Regions from separate parts of the Streptomyces sp. NPDC107654 genome, predicted to be linked through region 1. Evidence: riboswitches for the same ligand, from Rfam matches in the RefSeq annotation. Region 1 holds a riboswitch; each other region holds the start of a gene.

Region 1 (4,689 bases):
TCGCGGCCGGCATGTCGCTGCTGGACACCATCGACGGCTCGTTCATGAACTTCGCCTACGGCTGGGCGTTCTCCAAGCCGGTCCGCAAGGTGTACTACAACCTCACCATCACCGGCCTGTCCGTGGCCGTCGCCCTGATCATCGGCACCGTCGAACTCCTTGGTCTGGTCGCCGAGAAGGCGGACCTGCACGGCGCGTTCTGGGACTGGATCTCCGGACTCGACCTCAACATCATCGGTTACGGCATCGTCGGCCTGTTCTTCGCCACCTGGGCCGTCGCCCTGCTGGTGTGGAAGGTCGGTCGCATCGAGGAGAAGTGGACGGCGGGGCTGGCTCAGCCGGCTGCGGCTCAGGAACGCGGCGAGTAGAGCAGGGGCCGGTTCCGCCCCGCCGCGCGGCGGGGCGCCACCGCTCACCTCACGCCTCCGGACCAGCAGGATCGTGCGCATGTCGACCTCGGTCGGATCCAGCTCGCTCAGCCGCACGTTTCGCACCCGCTCACCCGGGCCACCGACATCGCGGGCGACCACCACCGGCGTCTCAGGCATCCGGTACTCCAGCAGCAGCTCCTGCGCCCTGCCCACCTGCCAGGTGCGGCCCGACAGCCGGCTGCGCGAATGCCTCGCAATAAGGATTAGATACGACGAGTGTCAGTCGGCTGCGCTGCTGAAGCGGCACCCCGCCGCCGGTTGGCCTGCGGGGCGCCGTCACGCCTTTGACAGCGTCCGTCCCAATGACGGCGTCCCGCGCCCGTTACGAGAACTCACTTCTCGCTGCAGCGGGCGCACCGGCCGTAGAGGAGCAGCGAGCCCGCCGCGCCGGCACGCAGGCCGGTCAGCTCGGTGATCCGCTCCATGGTCTCCCTTATGTGATCGATCGCCAGGTCCCGTACACGACCGCATTCCTCGCACACCGTGTGGTGGTGCGGTTCGGAACTGACGCCGTAGCGCTTCGGGCCGGGGCCGTGCACGGCGTGTGCCAGGCCCACGTCCGCCAGGGTCTCCAGGGTCCGGTAGACGGTCGCCTGATCGAACGGCAGCCCCAGGTTCCGCAGCTCGGCACAGACTTCCGTAGAGGAGAGGTGCTCCCCGGAGGCTGACAGCAACCTCAGTGTGCACAGTCGGCTGGGAGTGCAGCGAAGGCCGTAGCGCCGCAGCAGCAACGAGTGTTCCGGAGCCGTTGCCGCGCCCTCGTGTGCCGACGGCGGAGTCATCGTCATGTGCCTGCCTTTCCTGCCGCCGTTGAGGAGTCCGGGTCACGGACTGCTGTCACCTGGCCGGCGCGACATGGGAGAGGGGTCCTAGGTCCAGCGCCTGATCGCAAGGTACCGTTCTTACTGCTAGCGTGCATCTGCATACGACTCGCAATAACGTCGGAGGACGTTGGACATGGCGCTTTACACGCTCCCGGAACTTCCGTACGACTACTCGGCGCTCGCCCCGGTCATCAGCCCGGAGATCATCGAGCTGCACCACGACAAGCACCACGCGGCGTACGTGAAGGGTGCGAACGACACCCTGGAGCAGCTGGCCGAGGCACGGGACAAGGAGTCGTGGGGCTCGATCAACGGCCTGGAGAAGAACCTGGCCTTCCACCTCTCCGGCCACATCCTGCACAGCATCTACTGGCAGAACATGACCGGCCCGAAGGACGGCGGCGGCGAGCCGCTCGCCCAGGACGGCGTCGGTGACCTGGCCGACGCGATCACCGAGTCCTTCGGCTCCTTCGCCGGTTTCAAGGCCCAGCTGTCCAAGGCCGCTGCCACCACCCAGGGTTCGGGCTGGGGCGTGCTCGCCTACGAGCCGCTCAGCGGCCGGCTCATCGTCGAGCAGGTCTACGACCACCAGGGCAACGTTGGCCAGGGCTCCACCCCGATTCTGGTCTTCGACGCCTGGGAGCACGCCTTCTACCTGCAGTACAAGAACCAGAAGGTGGACTTCATCGAGGCCATGTGGGCCGTCGTCAACTGGCAGGACGTGGCGAAGCGGTACGCCGCCGCCAAGGAGCGCGGCGACAGCCTGCTGCTCAAGCCGTGACGCCATAGCCACACAGATGTCCTGCTCGTGATCGTCTTCTCACCTTTCACCGGGCAGGCGCACAACGAAGGGCTCCCGCGAGCACATCGCTCGCGGGAGCCCTTCCGTGTAGTGACCGGATGTCGGGCCGATCTCGCTGGATGAGATCATGACCGTGACGACAGACGACGGCGGATCGAGGAAGCCGGTGAGGATCCGGCGCGGTCCCGCCACTGTGACCGGTGAGCGAGTTCCGGCAGGCCACCGCCCGGAGAGGGTGGGAAGGCGAGGCGAGCGACGACCCGGGAGCCAGGAGACTCACGCGGTCGCCTCCTCGACGAACACCGGGGCGGGTCTCCCCGGGAGGGGAGTGCTGTGCCATGCCAGAGACGCAGTCAGAAGAGACATCAGGCCGGGCTGTGGTGGGTGAACCGGTTCCGTGCCGGGTTGTCGTGTGCCGGGACTGCTGCTGCGGGAGTCCCAAGGTGACCGGAGTGGATCACGCCGCACAGACCGCGCGACTGCGGGCGGAGGTGCCGGTGCGCATCTCGGAGTGCCTCGACGTGTGCGATCAGGCCAACGTCATCGTCGTACAGCCGTCCGCCGCGGGCCGTGCCGCCGGTGCCCGGCCGGTCTGGCTGGGGCTCGTCAACGACACGGACGCGACGGAGGACATCATTGCCTGGGTGCGCGCCGGCGGCCCGGGACTCACTCCGTTGCCGGACATCCTCGACCTGTATGCCTTCACCCCTCCGCGCCGCACTGTTACTTCCAGAGGCTTGCCCGCAGGTGGGGTCCGACCCCGTAGCACCGGAGACCTCATGTCGCGAAGTCTGACTGAGGACCCTCAAATCCACCTAGAATAAGCACAGTTCGACCGCACACAGGACGGTGATCGGTGTGCGCGCGAGCTGTCAGCAGGACAACCGCATAGGCGCGTGACCGGGGGAAGCCGGTGGGAGTCCGGCGCTGACCTGCAACCGTGTGCGGCCGTGAGGCCGCGAGTCGGGATACCCGGCGCGTGCCGCGAATCGCTTCCCACTGTCATGGTCTGCAGCGCGGAGCCGAGAGCCTCGTTCGGGTCGCCCCATCCGGTGCGTCCAGCCGGCGTGCACCACGGCGATGGACCCGCCTTCTCAGCTGCGGGTCCCGCTCGTACGGCGATGGGCTGCGGGCCACCCACAGGAAAGGCTCGAGCCTTGCACCGTACATCCGCACGCCGCACCGTGATCGCCGGGGCCGCTCTCGGACTCGCCCTCGCCTCCCCTCCGGCGGTCGCACACGCCCAGAGCACGCCCGGCACGAACGCTCCCGTCAAGGTGACCCTCACTGTGCAGGGGCCGGACGGGCTGCTGTTCAAGGGGAAGATCAGAACCCGTGGCCACGAGGTCACGACAACCACAGGCGGCACGCACAGATGTGACGGCACCAACGGCGGCGCCAACCCCTCCGCCGTGCCGACGCCCACGGCCGCGCTCGACGACGCGGCCCGCAAGCGGCACTTCACCTGGGACGGCACCTGGTACGCCTCGTTCGACGACTTCTCCGTCGACACCATCAAGAACGTCAGTGGGGGCGGCGCCGCCTACTGGAACATCTCCGTCAACGGCACGCCCACCCCGGTGGGCGGCTGCCAGTTCAAGCTGAACGCCGGCGACAAGGTCGCGTTCACCTGGACGGCGTTCTGACCCCTGCCCGTTATCACCTGCCGGGGAACGGACGTGCCTCGGCAGGTGTGACCGGCTCTCCGGCCCGCACGCCGTGCAGGACGTGGGCGAGTACCTCGGCCCCGCGCACCACGCGTGGTCCGGGGCGGTTGAAGTAGGCGGGGCCGTCCAGCACCCACACACGGCCGGATCGAACCGCAGGCAGTTCGGACCAGCCTGGCAGACTTGTCAGCAACTCTGCTTCCCGGAGCGTGCGTTCAGGAGGAAAGCCGCACGGCAGGACCAGGACCACGTCCGGCCGTGCGGCGCGCACCGCCTCCCAGATCATCGGCTTGGTGTGCTCGCCGGGCGCGGCGAGGAGAGGTTCGCCGCCGGCGGTGGTGATCTGCTCGGGCACCCAATGTCCGGCGGGCCACAGCGGGTCGAGCCACTCGATCGCCGCCACCCGGGGCCGGGCGCGTCCTGCGACCGCCCGGCGGCCCCGGTCCAGACGGTCCAGCAAGGCCGTCCGCTGCTGCTCGGCACGCTCCCGGACGCCCAGCAGTTCGCCCACGGTGACCAGGCAGTCCAGGACGTCGTCGAGGGTACGCGGCTCCATGCTGAGGACCCGGGTGTCGGCGTCGAGCAGCCGCACCGTCCGGCTGACCTTTTCGTAGGACACGGCGCACACGTCGCACAGGTCCTGGGTGAGGATCACGTCGGGGCGCAGAGCCGCGAGAGCCTCGGTGTCGAGCGTGTACAGCGACGAGCCCGAGTGCGCCGAGCCACCGACGGCGTCGGAGATCTCCCTGCTGGTGAGCGCATCCTGATCCAGGTCCGCTCCCGTCACGACCGGTACGGATGCCACCTCGTGCGGAGGCCAGTCGCACTCGTGGGTACGGCCGACCAGCCGGTGTGACAGTCCGAGCCCGGCGACCATGTCGGTCGCGGCGGGCAGCAGGGAGACGATGCGCATACTCCGACTCTAGGTCTCCGCCGTGACCGACAGGGCTGCGTCAGGCGCCCCA
Region 2 (4,689 bases), on a different contig from region 1:
GCGGTCGACAACAACAACACTGTGCTCATGCGGGCGCTCCCGGTGGAATGAAAGGCAGTCCTTGCGGCGCGCCCGACTCGATGAGCCGCCACAGCGCGTCCGTGTCCGCGTGCTGTTCGATGAGGTCGCCGAGCCGGTCGAGCTGCTCCTCGCGCAGCGCGGCGAAGGAGGTGTCCGGCGCGGGCACGAAGCGGCGGCCCGCGGCGGCGGCCACCTCGCGCAGGAAGGCCCGGCGGAAGCCGTCCGACTCCAGCGAGCCGTGCCAGTGCGTGCCCCAGGTCTGGCCGACCCGGCAGCCGTCGAGGAAGGGCTCGCCGCCCTCGACGGTGGCCACGCCGTGGTGGATCTCGTAGCCGTCGACCCGCTCGCCGAGGGCCTCGCCACGGGGCCGGGTGAGGGTCTTCTCGCGGGCGAAGCGCACCCGGACGGGCAGCACGCCGAGACCCGGGACGGCTCCGGCGCGGGACTCGACCTCGTCCTCGATGTGCTCGCCGAGGATCTGGAAGCCGCCGCAGACCCCCAGGACGGGACGCTGTTCGGCGGCCCGCCGTACCAGCGCGTCGGCGAGTCCGCGCTCCCGCAGCCACTCCAGCGCCCGTACGGTCCCGCGCGTGCCCGGGACCACCACGAGGTCGGCGTCCGCCAGCTCCTCCGGCCGGTCCACGAACCGCACCACGACGCCCGGTTCGGCGGCCAGGGCGTCCACGTCGGTGAAGTTGGACATCAGCGGGATCGCGCACACGGCGACCCGCAGCACGTCCTCGCCGACCGGGGGCGTGACGGTGGACTCCCGTACGGTGCCCCGCAGCGACACGCGCAGCCCGTCCTCCTCGTCGATGCCGAGCCCGTGCCGGAAGGGCAGCACACCGTACGTCCGCCGCCCCGTCAGGTCCCGGAGCATGTCCAGCCCGGGCTCCAGCAGGCCGACATCGCCCCGGAACTTGTTCACCAGGAACCCGGCGACCAGCTCCTGGTCCTCCGGTGAGAGCAGGGCGACGGTGCCGAAGAAGGACGCGAAGACGCCCCCGCGGTCGATGTCGCCGACGACGAGCACGGGCAGCCGCGCGTTGCGTGCGATGCCCATGTTGACGATGTCCGTCCGCCGGAGGTTGATCTCGGCCGGACTGCCCGCCCCCTCACAGATCACCGCGTCATACGTGCCCCGCAACTCGGCCAGGCAGTCCAGCACCGTGCCCAGCAGCCGTTGTTGGCGCCCGCCGTGGTACCCGCGTGCGCTCAGCTCGCCCACCGGCTTGCCGAGCAGCACCACCTGACTGCTCTGCTCGCCGCCGGGCTTGAGCAGCACCGGGTTCATCAGCGCGGTCGGCTCGACCCGGCAGGCCTGCGCCTGCATCGCCTGCGCCCGCCCGATCTCGGCGCCCTCGCGCGTGACGAACGAGTTCAGCGACATGTTCTGCGCCTTGAACGGCGCGACCTTCACCCCCTGGCGTACCAGCCAGCGGCAGATGCCGGCCGTCACGACGCTCTTGCCGGCGTCGGAGGTGGTGCCGGCGACGAGGAGACCACCGTTCACTTCCCGCGTCCTTTCAGCAGCCGGCGTGCGGTGAGCGTGCCGGCGAGGGCGAGCAGGCCGACGCGGCGGGAGAGCCGTACGGCCCGGTCGATGTCGGTGACCCGGACGGGCCGCCCGGCGGCTCCGTTGAGGACGGGCCGGTGCTCGACCCGGCCGCCGTAGGAGAGCGTCCCGCCCAGGCGTACGCCGAGGGCACCCGCGAAGGAGGCCTCCACGGGACCGGCGTTGGGGCTGGGGTGCCGGCGCGCGTCGGCCTTCCAGGCACGCAGGGCACCCAGCGGATCGGGTCCGGCCGCGGCGGCGAGCACGGCGGTCAGCCGGGCACCCGGCCAGCCGGCGACGTCGTCGAGGCGGGCGGAGGCCCAGCCGAAGCGCCGCAGACGGGGGGACTTGTGACCCACCATCGCGTCCAGGGTGTTGACCGCCCGGAACCCGAGGAGCCCCGGGACCCCCGCCACGGCACCCCAGACGAGGGCGCCGACGACGGCGTCCGAGGTGTTCTCGGCGACCGACTCGACCACGGCCCGGGCGACACCGTCGGCGTCCAGCGCCTGCGGGTCCCGGCCGCACAGGTGGGGCAGCCGCGCCCGGGCGGTCTCGATGTCCCCGGCCTCCAGGGCGCGTCCGATGGCGCGGGCCTCGCGGGCGAGCGAGGTGCCGCCGACGACGGCCCAGGTGGCGGCGGCGGTCAGCGCGACGGAGGCGGTGGGGGAGGGGCGTACAGCGCGTGCGGCGAGTGCGCCGAGCGCGACGGCGCCACCGGCGCACACGGTGGTGTGCAGGGCGCCCCAGCCGCGGTGGTCGTGCCACAAGGCGCCTTCCACGGCCCCGGCCGCCCGGCCGAACACGGCGACCGGATGCCCGCGACGGGGATCGCCGAGGAGCAGGTCACCGAGGACGCCGGCGGCGGCGCCGTACGCGTATGTGCGATCGGCACCCATCGGCTCAGCCGGCCGTGGGCACAGGAACGGGCCTGACAGCCCTGGTGCTGGTCCTCGATCGGCAGCCGAGCATGGCGATATGTGTCCTCACTCAGGGTGTCCGCGCCCTGGTTCGACGTGCATCGGCGGTGAGAGTTCCTGGCTCCCGGGAAGTTCTTCCCCGGTGACAGTGGCGGGACCGCGCCGGATTCGCACCGGCTTCCTCTCCTGCCGCCGTTGATGGCCTGGGCAGTCCACCACGCGCCCGGAAGGGCCGTCAACTTGCCTTTGACCTGCGTGGGGACAGTGTGCTGATCCCCACACCGCGGGGCGCGCGGGGTCTGCCGGGGTACGGCAGAGGCTCCCCGCACGGCGTGCGCGGGGAGCCTTTCGGTGGTGTGGTCAGGCCTTGGCCACGATCAGGTTGATGCCGTACGCCACCGCCGCCGCGCAGGCCGCGAAGCACAGGTAGGCGCCGGTGACGGCGAGGGCGGCGGAGTCCCCCTGGGCCGTGGCCTTCTCGCGCCGGTTCAGGCCCGCGATGCCGAGCGTGAACAGGGTCACCAGGCCCACGGTGACCACGAGGCTGACGCCGAACACGGAGCCCAGGGCTGCCCAGTCGATCTTCATAGTGCTTCCTTCGCTAACCGGGTGCTCGGGGTCAGACCGCGGCGGCCGGCGGGGCGGCCGGAGCCGGTTCGGCGGGGGCGGTGGCCTGCTGCGGGAACGTGAGGTCCACATCGGCGGCGACCGTGCCGGTGGGCGGCGGGATCACGGCGGCGATGGCGGTCGTGACCACACCGGCGGGCTCCTCGGTCTCCTCGACCACGTTGGTGTGGTCGACGACCTCGCGGCGGGAGATCTTCCAGATCGCGGCGGACGCGGCGACCAGGAAGACGGCGACCACGGCGGTGCCCCAGTCACCCAGGTCGGTGACGGCCTCGGCGCCCGCGCCGACCAGCGCGGCGGCCGGGAGGGTGAGCGCCCAGGCGACGAACATGCGGGTCGCGGTGGACCAGCGGACCACACCGCCCTTGCGGCCCAGGCCCGCGCCCATCACCGAGCCGGAGACGACGTGGGTGGTGGAGAGGGAGAAGCCGAGGTGGGAGGAGGCCAGGATGGCGGTCGCGGCGCTGGTCTGGGCGGCGAAGCCCTGGCGCGGCTCCAGGTCGGTCAGGCCCTTGCCCATGGTGCGGATGATGCGCCAGCCGCCGATGTAGGTGCCGAGCGCGATGGCCAGGCCGGCGGAGAGGATCACCCAGGTGGGAGGGTTGGAGCCGGGGGCGATCGAGCCGCCCGCGACGAGGGCGAGGGTGATGATGCCCATCGTCTTCTGGGCGTCGTTGGTGCCGTGCGCGAGGGAGACCAGGCCGGCGGAGGCGATCTGGCCGGCGCGGTAGCCCTTGCGGGTGGCCTCGCCGTCGGCGGTGCCGCCGATGCCGTAGGAGAACCGGGTGGCCAGCAGCGAGGCGAGGCCCGCCACGATCGGCGCGGCGACGGCCGGGAGCAGCACCTTGGTGACGAGGACGTCACCGTGGACGGCGCCGAAGCCGGCGGAGGCGACGGTGGCGCCGACCAGGCCGCCCATCAGGGCGTGCGAGGAGCTGGACGGCAGGCCCACGAGCCAGGTCAGCAGGTTCCAGAGGATCGCGCCGACCAGGGCGGCGAAGATGACCTCGGGACGGATGCCGGTCTCGTCGACGAGACCCTTGGAGATCGTGTTCGCGACCTCCACGGAGAGGAAGGCGCCCACGAGATTGAGGACGGCGGACATGGCGACCGCGATCTTCGGCTTCAGGGCGCCTGTGGAGATGGTGGTGGCCATCGCGTTCGCGGTGTCGTGGAAACCGTTCGTGAAATCGAACGCGAGAGCGGTTGCCACCACTATCGCGAGGATCAGCGAGAAGCTTTCCATTTACCCAGGCAATCGTTCGAGGTCATTGGCGGGTCGAACGTAGGCAACCTGGGTGAACGGAAGATGAACTGAGACGGGCGTGAGGATGTCCGTCACGCGCGTACGAGGCTCCGCTCCCCTCTCCCGGCCCAAGCGCCCCTTGGCTAGCGGCCGCGGGCCAGGACCCGCAGCCTGCTCAGGGAGCCGTTGAAGAGATTCTGGTCACCCGGCAGCCGGCCCTTGGTGCCGTACTGCCAGAACGTCCAGTACCGCCAGCCGCCGGGCAGGGCGCCCGGTCGCGAGGTGCCGTGACGGGCGATCCACAGGGCGTGCGAGGAGGA
Region 3 (4,689 bases), on a different contig from region 1:
TGCAGATCGACTTCCACCAGCCCGCCCGCTTCGACCTGCGCTACATCGGCGCCGACGGCGCGAAGCACCGGCCGGTGATGGTGCACCGCAGCGTCATCGGCAGTGTCGAACGGGTCGTCGCCCACCTGGTGGAGACCCACGCCGGCGCGTTCCCGGCCTGGCTGGCCCCCGTGCAGCTGGTGGTGCTGCCGGTGGCCGAGGAGCAGGTGGAGCCGGCGGCGGCGCTGGTCCGGGAGGCGCTCGCGCTGGGCCTGCGCGCCGAACTCGCCGGGCCGGGAGAGGGGACCCTGGGCGCCAGGGTCCGCGCGGCGCGCCTGGTGCCGTACCAGGCGGTGATCGGGGCCCGGGAGGCCGGCGCCGGGCTGGCCGCCGTACGCCTGCGGGACGGCCGCCGGCCCGGTGCGCTGCCCGGGAGCGAGCTGCTGCGGCGCGTCGCCGAACGGGTGGCGGCACGCGGCACCGCGCTCTGGGCCTGATCTAAGGTCGAGACGACGGAAGGAGCCCGCCGTGACCGGTCAGCCCATCCCCGTGATCATCGACTGCGACACCGGTGTCGACGACGCCCTGGCCCTGCTGTTCGCCGTGCGCCACCCCGGACTCGACCTCAGGGCGGTGACCTGCGTGGCCGGGAACACCGACGTGGACGGCGTGGTCCGCAACACCCTCACCGTGCTGGAGCGGGCGGGCGCCCCCGACATCCCGGTGGCCCGGGGTGCCGAGCGCCCGCTGCTGGAGCCCGCCCGTCACGCCCCCGTGCACGGCGCCGACGGCATGGGCGACCTGGGCCTGCCCGCGCCCGCCCGGACCCCGGTGGACGTCGACGCGGTCACGCTCCTGCACCGCGAGATCCTGGCCTCCCCGCGCCCGGTCACCCTGATCCCGACGGCGCCCCTGACCAACATCGCCCTGCTCCTGCGCACCCACCCGGAGGTGACCCGGAACATCGAGCGGATCGTGTTCATGGGCGGGGCGGTGGAGGTCGGCAACGCCACGCCGGTCGCGGAGTTCAACGTCTGGCACGATCCGGAGGCCGCGGCGATCCTGCTCACGGCCGGGGTGCCGATCACGATGTACGGCCTGGACGTCTTCCGGCAGGTCGTCGTGGACAGCGCCGAGGTGCACCGGCTGCGCGGGAGCGGCGAGCCGGGCACCCGCCTGGCCGGCGAACTCCTCGCCCACCGGCCGGCCCACCAGGGCGAGCCGCCGGAGGCCGAGGAGGCGGGCGGTCTCGGCGACGCCGGCGCGGTGTGCGCGGTCGCCGACCCGCAGGGCATCACCACCCGCCTGCTCCCGGTCGAGGTCTCCCTCGCCCCCGGCCCGACCCGCGGCCAGACCATCGTCGACCGGCGGCCCCGGCTGGGCGAGTCGGAGATCCACGAGGGGGGCCGTGAGACGGCGCTGGTGGACGTCGCGTTGGAGGTCGACGCCGATCGGTACGTGAAGCTGTACCTGGAGACGGTGGAGCGGTAGTCAGTCGGCGGCCGACCAGCGTTCCTCCACGCGGGCCAGCCGCCAGTACGTCAGGGCCGCCGCCCACACCGCCACGAACAGGCCGACGATGAGGTAGCCGACGTTGTCGAGGTCGAGGCCGGCGATCCAGCCGGTCACCGCGTCGTGCAGGGCGAACTTCTCGTGCAGGACGCCGACCAGTTCGATCGTGCCGATGAAGAAGGCGACGGCGATGGACAGGCCGGTGATGGCGAGGTTGTAGAAGACCTTGCGGACGGGGTTGGCGAACGCCCACTGGTAGGCGAAGTTCATGAACGTGCCGTCGAGGGTGTCGAACAGGCTCATCCCGGCGGCGAAGAGGAGGGGCAGGCACAGCACCGCGTACCAGGGCAGGCCGGCCGCCGCGCCGGAGCCCGCCATCACCATCAGCGTGACCTCGGTGGCCGTGTCGAAGCCGAGGCCGAAGAGGAAGCCCAGCGGGTACATCTGGCCGGGGCGGGAGACGGACTTGGTGAGGCGGCCCAGGATCCGGTTCATGAAGCCGCGCGAGTCCAGGTGCTGTTCCAGCTCCTTCTCGTCGTACGCGCCCGCGCGCATCGCCCGGAAGACCTTCAGGATGCCCACCAGGGCGATCAGGTTCAGGGCGGCGATGAGGTAGAGGAACGTGCCGGAGATCGTCGTACCGAGGAAGCCGAGCACCTGGTGGGTGGTGGAGCCCTCGTTCATCACCTTGCCGGCGAGCGAGGTGCCGCCCGCGATCAGCAGGGCCAGCAGGACGACGACGCTGGAGTGGCCGAGCGCGAACCAGAAGCCCACCGACACCGGCCGCTTGCCGTCGGCCATCAGCTTGCGGGTGGTGTTGTCGATCGCCGCTATGTGGTCGGCGTCGAAGGCGTGCCGCATGCCCAGGGTGTAGGCGGTGATGCCGAGACCGACCCCGAAGACGTCGGTGCCGATCCTGTAGTGCCGGGGGGCCACGAGGAGGTACAGGATGCCGAAGGCGACGACGTGCAGGGCGATGATCACCGCCATCAGGCCCGCCGTCCTGACGGTGTCCTCGCGTCGCCAGCGGAAGGTCGTGGCATCGGCCATCGTTCATGCTCCAGCACCTCGTGGATCACTTCATGAGTGCCGTGGCCGGTCTCCTGGCTTACGGGTCGTACGTCCGCCGTCCCTGCCTTCCCGGTCGTACGACCAGTGGCCCGGCGGGTGCCGGACGGGACGGGAACTCCCCGATCACAGTGGCGAGGGCCGCGTCGACCTTGCATCGACTTCCCGAACACCACGGCCCGCCCACCGTAGAGGGGTGCGCGCTTTCCTGCATAGCTGCGCACCCGCGCAGGTATGCAAGATCACAAAAGTGCGCCTGCGAGGATGGGGGGCATGCATCTCGTGCCTGCCGACCGAGCCGACCGTCGCACCATCGACGGTCACCGGGTGTGCGAGGCGATCGCCGCCATCGGCGACGCGGGGCTCCTGCGCACCTGGGCCGACCGTTTCTCCCTGCTGGCCGACGCCAACCGGCTCGCGCTGCTGCTCGCCCTGCACCGCACCGGGCCGCTCGCCGTGTCGGACCTCGCGGTCGCCACGGGCATGAACGACCCGGCCGTCTCCCAGGCCCTGCGGCTGCTGCGGGCGGCCGGGGTCGTGGCCGGGGAGAAGGAGGGGCGCGTGGTGCGGTACCGGGTGGTGGACGTGGAGGTACAGGGCCTGTTGGAGCACTGCACGGTCTGACCGCCCACGAAAAGGTTCCCTTTCCGGGCAATGTGGACAGATACAGATTCCGTACTGTCGTCCGTCCCATGGGAGCCCGTATGGCAGACCGCTCGCCGGACCTCTCGCCCAGGAACCCCGACTGGTGGCGCCAGGCCGTCATCTACCAGGTGTACCCGCGCAGTTTCGCCGACGCCGACGGAGACGGCCTCGGTGACCTCCGGGGTGTCACCCGGCGTCTGGACCACCTCGCCACGCTCGGCGTGGACGCCCTGTGGCTGAGCCCCTTCTACCCCTCCGAACTCGCCGACGGCGGCTACGACGTCATCGACCCGCGCGGCGTCGACGAGCGCCTCGGCACCCTGGACGACTTCGACGCCCTGGTCGCCGAGGCGCACCGGCTCGGCCTCAAGGTCGTCGTGGACATCGTCCCCAACCACACCTCCCACCTGCACCCCTGGTTCGAGGAGGCGCTGCGCGCCGGACCCGGCTCCGCCGCCCGGGAGCGGTACGTCTTCCGGCCCGGGCGGGGCGCGCACGGGGAGCTGCCGCCCACCGACTGGCAGTCGGTGTTCGGCGGCAGCGCCTGGCGGCGGGTGCCCGACGGGGACTGGTACCTCCACCTCTTCGCCCCCGAACAGCCCGACCTCAACTGGGACAACGAGGAGGTCCGCGCCGACTTCCGCACCACCCTGCGGTTCTGGTCCGACCGGGGCGTGGACGGCTTCCGCGTGGACGTCGCCCACGGTCTGGCCAAAGACCTCACCGAGCCACTGCGGGACGTCGGCGGCCTCGGTGCGACCGGCGAGGAGGCGCTGCCGCTGGTGCCGCCGGGCAGCCACCCGTACTGGGACCGGGACGAGGTCCACGAGATCTACCGGGACTGGCGCAAGATCTTCGACGCGTACAGCCCGCCGCGCATGGCCGTCGCCGAGGCCTGGGTGCCGGGCGACCGCCGCGCCCTGTACGCCCGCCCCGACGAACTCGGCCAGGCGTTCAACTTCGAGTACCTGGAGGCCCGCTGGGACGCCGGGGAGCTGCGGGACGTCATCGCCGCCTCGCTGGCCACGGCCCGGGCCGCCGGGGCCTCCGCGACCTGGGTGCTGTCCAACCACGACGTCGTACGCCACGCCTCCCGGCTGATGCTGCCGCCGGACACCGACCCGGCCGCCTGGCTGCTCGCCGACGGTGCCGCGCCCGCGGTCGACGCGGCGGCCGGGCTGCGCCGGGCCCGGGCGGCGACCCTGCTGATGCTGGCGCTGCCCGGCTCGGCCTACCTCTACCAGGGCGAGGAACTCGGCCTGCCGGAGGTCGCCGATCTGCCCTTCGAGGTGCTCCAGGACCCGATCTGGGAGCAGACCGGCCATGTCCGCAAGGGCCGCGACGGCTGCCGGGTGCCGCTGCCGTGGACGACGACCGGGCCCAGTTACGGCTTCGGGCCCGGGGCCTCCTGGCTGCCGCAGCCCGCGTCCTTCGCGGCGTACGCCGTCGACGCGCAGACCGGGACCGAGGGTTCCACGCTGGAGC

The links. Region 1 has a riboswitch for cobalamin ahead of ACZ7N4_RS13965 ((2Fe-2S) ferredoxin domain-containing protein). Riboswitches for the same ligand answer to the same signal wherever they lie in the genome.
Region 2: linked by a shared signal. The riboswitch ahead of ACZ7N4_RS34935 (cobalamin biosynthesis protein) and the one ahead of ACZ7N4_RS13965 ((2Fe-2S) ferredoxin domain-containing protein) in region 1 are both predicted to bind cobalamin.
Region 3: linked by a shared signal. The riboswitch ahead of nicT (Nickel transporter NicT) and the one ahead of ACZ7N4_RS13965 ((2Fe-2S) ferredoxin domain-containing protein) in region 1 are both predicted to bind cobalamin.

Annotation. Positions count from the first base shown of each region.
Region 1 is NZ_JBVKBI010000006.1:313,745-318,433, reverse strand. It holds gene nicT (Nickel transporter NicT) at 1-368, shown strand, start outside; partial or broken gene ACZ7N4_RS13980 (precorrin-3B C(17)-methyltransferase) at 429-599, opposite strand; gene ACZ7N4_RS13975 (Fur family transcriptional regulator) at 764-1,219, opposite strand; gene ACZ7N4_RS13970 (superoxide dismutase) at 1,389-2,036, shown strand; cobalamin riboswitch at 2,168-2,355, shown strand; partial or broken gene ACZ7N4_RS13965 ((2Fe-2S) ferredoxin domain-containing protein) at 2,396-2,788, shown strand; cobalamin riboswitch at 2,961-3,031, shown strand; gene ACZ7N4_RS13960 (DUF4430 domain-containing protein) at 3,215-3,703, shown strand; gene ACZ7N4_RS13955 (cobalamin-binding protein) at 3,717-4,637, opposite strand; gene ACZ7N4_RS13950 (prenyltransferase/squalene oxidase repeat-containing protein) at 4,678-4,689, opposite strand, start outside.
Region 2 is NZ_JBVKBI010000031.1:52,263-56,951, reverse strand. It holds gene cobN (cobaltochelatase subunit CobN) at 1-29, opposite strand, end outside; gene ACZ7N4_RS34940 (cobyric acid synthase) at 26-1,534, opposite strand; gene ACZ7N4_RS34935 (cobalamin biosynthesis protein) at 1,531-2,475, opposite strand; cobalamin riboswitch at 2,586-2,727, opposite strand; gene ACZ7N4_RS34930 (hypothetical protein) at 2,857-3,084, opposite strand; gene ACZ7N4_RS34925 (inorganic phosphate transporter) at 3,116-4,369, opposite strand; gene ACZ7N4_RS34920 (lysozyme) at 4,513-4,689, opposite strand, start outside.
Region 3 is NZ_JBVKBI010000007.1:326,838-331,526, forward strand. It holds gene thrS (threonine--tRNA ligase) at 1-476, shown strand, start outside; gene ACZ7N4_RS15980 (nucleoside hydrolase) at 508-1,470, shown strand; gene nicT (Nickel transporter NicT) at 1,471-2,541, opposite strand; cobalamin riboswitch at 2,568-2,751, opposite strand; gene ACZ7N4_RS15990 (metalloregulator ArsR/SmtB family transcription factor) at 2,833-3,183, shown strand; gene ACZ7N4_RS15995 (glycoside hydrolase family 13 protein) at 3,264-4,689, shown strand, end outside.